2 regions of the Cupriavidus sp. FW306-1B-F12B genome follow, and region 1 is predicted to be linked to the other one. Evidence: riboswitches for the same ligand, from Rfam matches in the RefSeq annotation. Region 1 holds a riboswitch; the other holds the start of a gene.
What was found. Region 1 has a riboswitch for glycine ahead of gcvT (glycine cleavage system aminomethyltransferase GcvT). Riboswitches for the same ligand answer to the same signal wherever they lie in the genome.

Region 1 (3,404 bases):
CAATCAGGCGCAGATAGGCGCAGATGTCCTTGATCTCGGCCTTGTCGAAGAAGCTCTGGCCGCCCGACAGCACATAGGGAATCCGTTCGCGCCGCAGGATCTGCTCAAACAGCCGCGCCTGGTGGTTGCCGCGATACAGGATGGCGTAGTCGCGGAACTGCGCGCGGCGCTCGAACTTGTGCGCGGACAGGCGGAACACCACCGACTCGGCCTCGTGCTCCTCGTCGTTCATCGGGTGGATGGCGATGGGGTCGCCCATGCCGTGCTCGCTCCACAGCTTCTTGTCGAACAGCTTGGGGTTGTTGGCGATGACCGCGTTGGCGGCTTCCAGGATGCGCACCGTGGAGCGGTAGTTCTGCTCCAGCTTGATCACCTTCAGGTCCGGGAAGTCGGTCTGCAACCCGCGCAGGTTGTCCAGCGTGGCGCCGCGCCAGCCATAGATGGCCTGGTCGTCGTCGCCGACCGCGGTGAAGGCCGGCGCGCGCAGGTGCGAGCCGCCTGCCAGCAGCTTCAGCAACTGGTACTGGCAGGCGTTGGTGTCCTGGTATTCGTCGACCAGGAAGTAGCGCAGGCGGTTCTGCCACTTGAGTTGCACCGTTTCATTGCGCGCGAACAGCTCGGCGGGCAGGCGGATCAGGTCGTCGAAATCCACCGCCTGGTAGGCGTGCAGCGTGGCCACGTAGTTGCGGTAGACCAGCGCGGCCTGGTGCTCGTCGGCATTGGCGGCCTGCGCGATCGCTGCCTCCGGATCGACCATGCCGTTCTTCCATAGCGAGATCGTGCCCTGCACGCCGCGGATCAGCTTCTTGTCGGTGGTGCCCAGCTGCTCCTGGATCAGGCCGAAGCAGTCGTCCGAATCCATGATCGAAAACTGCGGCTTCAGGCCCACGTGCTCGGCCTCCATGCGCAGGATCTGCACCCCGAGCGAGTGGAAGGTACAGACCGTCAGCTGTTTGAGCGGAATGCGCTTGCCCTCGCGTGTGGTCTTGCCCTCCATCAGCTTGCCGATGCGCTCCTGCATCTCCTTGGCGGCCTTGTTGGTAAAGGTGACGGCGGCGATATGGCGCGGCTCGAAGCCCTTGTCCTCGATCAGATGCGCGATCTTCTGCGTGATCACCCGGGTCTTGCCGGAGCCCGCCCCGGCCAGCACCAGGCAAGGGCCGTCCAGGTAGCGGACGGCTTCGGATTGGGCGGAGTTCAGGCCATGGGTCATGCGTGGGATGCGGTTGGAGGCAGGGAAATCGGCAGGAACAGCGGCAGGCCAGGCGGGACACGCCAGCACCCAAAAAACGGGCATGGCAGCAAAGCTGCCGATGTTAACACGCTGGCCGCGGCAGGTCAGTCAGCGCAAACCGCGTTGACACGGCCGGTTGTGTCACCGGCGTAACACTTCGTAAAGGCCGGAGCCAATCGCGCAACCAAACGCTCTAACTAGTATGTCCCCTGGCCTGCGCGGCGGGGTTGACATGCTTGAATCATCACATCGGAGCCAATAATGAAAACCCTGCAGACTTTGACCAAGGTGACCCTGATCGGCGTGACCGTCGCGGCCTTTGCCGGTTGCGCGGATATGACCCCGAAGCAGCGTAATACCGCCATTGGCGCGGGCGCGGGCGCCGTGGGCGGCGCCATCCTCACCGACGGTAGCGCGCTGGGTACGCTGGGTGGCGCGGCCGTGGGCGGCGTGATCGGTAACGTTGTCACCGACGACAAGAAGAAGTAAGCCAGACCACCGCAGCGACAGGTACGGCAGGCTCCCCTGGCCGGTTTGACAAAGGCCGGGGCCTCCCGTACATTGCGCGCATCCGACCGGGAGAGCGCGCATCGCCTGCGCCGCCGAAGGGGTATCACCCGAAAACTCTCAGGCACCACGGACCGATCGGATCGGCATGCAATATGCACACAATGCATGCCGAACTCTGGAGAGCGGCACCCGCCATTCGTGGCGAGCGTGCCCACCGAAGGGGCGCACGAGGAAGGGGTCCGGCAGGATCCGCCTTGTAATCTCTCAGGTATCGAGGACAGAGGGGTCATCCGCCGCAGCGGATTGCCACGCCACATTCAGGCGCGGCGAGCGTTGCGGCGGATGGCCCTTTTTTGTTTTCGCCAACCGAGACTGCCCCAGAGGATTCCATGACGCTCCAGGCCACGCCCCTCAACGCCATCCACCGCGCCCTCGGCGCCCGCATGGTTGATTTCGGCGGCTGGGACATGCCGGTCAACTACGGCTCCCAGATCGAAGAACACAATGCCGTGCGCACCGACGCCGGCATGTTCGACGTGTCGCACATGTGCGTGGTCGACCTCGCCGGCGCCAATACCCGCAGCTTCCTGCGCGGCCTGCTGGCCAACAATGTCGACAAGCTGCGGACCCCGGGCAAGGCGCTCTACTCCTGCATGCTGGATGAGAAAGGCGGCGTCATCGACGACCTGATCGTCTACTTCTTTGCCGAGGACCGCTTCCGCCTGGTCGTCAACGCCAGCACCGCGCTGGGCGACATCGAATGGATCCGCGCGCGCAATGCCGCCACCGGCAGCGATGTGACCATCACGCCGCGCCGCGACGATGTTGCGCCTGCAGGCGCGCAGCCTCTGGCCATCGTCGCCGTGCAGGGGCCCAACGCCCGCGCCAGGGTGTGGAGCACCTTCCCCTCGACCCAGCCTTCGGACACGCTCAAGCCCTTCAACGCCGCCGTGGTCCAGGACCCGGCCATCGGCGAGATCATGGTGGCGCGCACCGGCTACACCGGCGAAGACGGCTTCGAACTGGTGGTGCCGGCCGAGAACGTCGCCGCCGTCTGGGAAAAGCTGAACGCCGCCGGCGTGCGCCCCGCAGGCCTGGGCGCGCGCGACACGCTGCGCCTGGAAGCCGGCATGAACCTGTACGGCCAGGATATGGATATCAACACCTCGCCGCTGGATGCGGGCCTGGCCTGGACGGTGGACCTGCAGAGCGAGCGTGACTTCACCGGCAAGGCGGCACTGGCCGCGGCCGGTTCGCGCCAGCAATTCCTCGGCCTGATCCTGCGTGACAAGGGCGGCGTCCTGCGCGCCCACCAGAAAGTGATCACGCCGGCCGGTGACGGTGAAATCACCAGCGGCACCTTCAGCCCGTCGCTGTCCCAGTCCATCGCCTTTGCCCGCCTGCCCAAGGATGTCGCCGTGGGCGATACCGTGCAGGTGGAGATCCGCGACCGCAAACTCAACGCGACTGTGGTTAAACTGCCGTTTGTGCGTAATGGCAAGGCACTCGTGAGCTGAGGCTCACCCAACGGTCGCCCTCGCCTGCCGGCAGCTTCGCCGGGCAGGCATCACCCAACAAGAAACAAATCTGTATCCGGAGAACCTTCATGAATTTCCCCGCTGACCTCAAGTACACCGAGTCGCATGAGTGGGTACGCGTC
Region 2 (3,404 bases), on a different contig from region 1:
GCGCACGCGGTCGACGTTCTGGAAACTGGTGACGGTCGGGAATACCGTGGTATTGGTCTGGCTGACCAGGGCATCGCGGATATCGTCCTCATACACCGAGACCCGGAAGTACGACGAATCCAGCGTGCGCTCGAAGGTCAGGTCCTTCGAGAATGACCGCTCGGGCCGCAGGTTGGGATCGTTGTTGATCAGCGCGGTGCCGGTGATGCGGCCCTGGAACAGCTCGCTGACAGTCGGGTAGCGATAGGCCTGGCCCAGCGACAAGCGGCCCAGCCAGTCCTGCCCGAAGGCCTTCTCCAGCGCCAGCTTGGGCGACCAGTTGGATTCGCTGCGCACCGGGTAGCCGATGTCCACGCCGGGCTGGCTGCGGCTGCCGTCATAGGCGCGCCAGTGTTCGTAGCGCACGCCGGGGATCAGCTTCCAGTCCTCGGCAAAGTACCAGGCGTCCTGCGCATAGAGCGCCTGGGTCTCGGTCTTGCCGGCAAAGGCGTTGTTGAAGGCGGTGATGGTGACCGCCTGCCAGTCCGAGGTGTTGTAGGTGGTGTTGCTCAGCCGGTAATTGTCATAGTGGTAGCCGAACGTGACCCAGTGCCCGCCCTGCAGCAGCTGCGGGCGGTAGTCGGCCTTCAGGTCGAGCGTGCGCCAGCCGGTGCCGTCGCCATAGGTCACCGTGCCCGGCCCGCTGCCGGCGGTGTTGGCGCTGCGGCTGATGTCCTTGCTGACATCGAACAGCGACGCCACGCCCGAGAAATTCCAGCCGGTCTCATTGCGCGTGCGCAGCGACAGGCCATAGAGCCAGCGCGCGTCCTCGCCATTGCTGGGGGCAAAGGCGTTGGCGGGAATCACATAGCGATAGCCGCCGATATTCACGGGACCGCTCGACACAACATTGCCATCGGCATCGCGCAGGTAGCTGCCGGTGGCGCTGGAGCGGTCCTGCTGCCAGTAGGCCGCGGTGAACTGCGCCTGCAGGGTATTGGTGATGTCGTAGCCAAGCTTGAGCTTGAGCTGGTCCTGCACGGTGTGGGTGACGCCCTCGCTGTTCACGCCCATCACCACGCGGTCGCGGCCGGTCTGGTCCTGGTCGAAGTAGGCGCCGGTGACCGGCTTGTCGGCAGAAGTGGCGCGGGCCGTGGAGCGTGCCGCGGTATAGAAGCTCAACGGCTGGCTCTTGCTGTCCTGCCGGTCCACGCTGACCAGCCACGAGAACGGGCCGACGCGGTCGCCCACATAGGCGTTGGCGTGGACCCCGTTGAAGTTGTCGTGCGTGCCGTACAGGCTGAAGCGCTGCGTGAACAGCTGCACGCTGGCATCGCCCTCGAGCTTCTCCGGCGTGCGCGTGGTGATCAGCACCGTCGCACCCAGCGAGTTGCCGGGATATAGCGCCGAATACGGGCCGTACAGCACATCCATGCGCTCGATCTCGGCGCTGTTGACCAGCGACCAGCGCGGCGGGAAGCTGAAGTCCGACCCCAGCAGGTTGGACAGCAGCAGGCCGTCCGCATACACCAGCCCGCGCGCCGACTGGCGCGAACTGGTGCTGCGCACCGAGATGATCGAGTTCATATCGCCGATGAAGCGCTTGCGTACGGCGAGGTTGGGCGCGTACTTGAGGGCGTCTTCCGTGTTCACCACATTGAAGTCGGCCATGCGGCGGCTGCTGATGCCGTAGGCCGGCGAGGGCGTGTTGGGCGGTATCGCCGGCGTCTCGGCGCGCTCCGACTTGGCCGAGACCACCACCTCCTGCAGCGGCTCGGGCGCGTCCACCACCTGGGCGGCGGCGACGGCGGGGCCCATCAGCACCGCCGAAACGGCCAGTGCAATGCGATTTTTCTTCACTGGAAAACCTTGTTGTCGTCTTTTTCGACTCACTCCACCTGAGCGCAGCATACGGCGCCTCTCCCCGAGAGCGAGCGCTGACATTTTATGGGGCACGGGGACGCAGGCCGATGCGACATAGCGACGCGGGCGGCAGGCCGCCTAAGCGTTAACCCGCATATCCAACGTCGAGCCTTGTCACTACATTGCCCCGATTGGCATCAAGCCAATGTGATGCAGGGAGAGACTGTCGCGGCGCCCGCCGCGGACAGCGCCGAAGGAGCAACCGCCCCGGAAACTCTCAGGCAAAAGGACCGGCATCACCAGTCAGTGCACTCTGAAGAATGCCGGACGCTATCGTCCGCCGGCATACCGAAGGAGCAAGCGCGCCCCGCCCTCGCGGCCGGGTGTCGTGAATCTCTCAGGTCCAGAACAGAGGGGGCGTCCGCCACGCATATTGCGTCCGGGCTCCCACCATCGACGTTCCTGGAACCTGCAGATCATGAAATCAATCGCTGTCATCGGCGGTGGCATCACGGGTGTCACCACGGCCTACGCGCTGGCCCGGCGCGGATTCTCCGTCACACTGTTCGAACGCCACCGCTATGCCGCCATGGAGACCTCGTTCGCCAATGGCGGCCAGTTGTCGGCCTCCAACGCCGAGGTCTGGACCCACTGGTCGACCATCGTCAAGGGCATGAAATGGATGCTGCGCAACGACGCCCCGCTGCTGGTCAATCCCCGGCCCAACTGGCACAAGCTGTCCTGGTTCGCCGAGTTCATCGCCGCCATCCCCCACTACCGCCGCAACACCATCGAGACCGCGCGCCTGGCCATCGCCGCGCGTGAACACCTGTTCGCCTGGGCGGCGCAGGAAGGCATCGATTTCGACCTGAAGAAGGAAGGCATCCTCCATATCTACCGCGACAAGGCCGGCTTCGAGCATGCCGGCCGGGTCTCGGCGCTGCTGGCGCAGGGCGGGCTGGAGCGGCGCGCCGTGACGCCCGAGGAGATGCGCGCGATCGAGCCGACGCTGGCCGGCTCGTACTACGGCGGCTACTTCACCGAGAGCGATTCCACCGGCGACATCCACAAGTTCACCAGCGGCCTGGCCGCAGCCATCGATCGGCTGGGCGTGCGCTGCCTGTACGGCCAGGACGTGCAGGCGGTGAAGGCCGACGGCAGGCGCGCCACCGTGACCGTGCAGGACGGCGCCGACACGGCCACCTCCAGCTTCGATGGCGCCGTGATCTGCGCCGGCACCGCCAGCCGCGCGCTGGCCGCGGGGCTGGGCGACCGGGTCAACATCTATCCGGTCAAGGGCTATTCGATCACGGTCAACCTGACCGACGAGGCCAGCCGCGCCGCCGCACCGGTGGTCAGCCTGCTCGACGACGAAACCAAGCTGGTCACCAGCCGCTTGGGCGACGACCGCTTCCGTGTGGCCGGCACCGCCGAGTTCAACGGCTACAACCGCGATATCCGCGCCGACCGCATCCGCCCGCTGGTGGAATGGGTGCAGCAGTGCTTTCCCGGCGTCAGCACGCGCAGCGTGGTGCCTTGGGCCGGGCTGCGGCCGATGATGC

Region 2: linked by a shared signal. The riboswitch ahead of AC3WLE_RS11590 (D-amino acid dehydrogenase) and the one ahead of gcvT (glycine cleavage system aminomethyltransferase GcvT) in region 1 are both predicted to bind glycine.

Annotation. Positions count from the first base shown of each region.
Region 1 is NZ_JBYSXC010000007.1:67,260-70,663, forward strand. It holds gene AC3WLE_RS13985 (UvrD-helicase domain-containing protein) at 1-1,213, opposite strand, end outside; gene AC3WLE_RS13990 (YMGG-like glycine zipper-containing protein) at 1,496-1,723, shown strand; glycine riboswitch at 1,801-1,888, shown strand; glycine riboswitch at 1,910-2,035, shown strand; gene gcvT (glycine cleavage system aminomethyltransferase GcvT) at 2,134-3,261, shown strand; gene gcvH (glycine cleavage system protein GcvH) at 3,351-3,404, shown strand, end outside.
Region 2 is NZ_JBYSXC010000005.1:322,082-325,485, reverse strand. It holds gene AC3WLE_RS11595 (TonB-dependent receptor) at 1-1,890, opposite strand, end outside; glycine riboswitch at 2,047-2,145, shown strand; glycine riboswitch at 2,146-2,264, shown strand; gene AC3WLE_RS11590 (D-amino acid dehydrogenase) at 2,276-3,404, shown strand, end outside.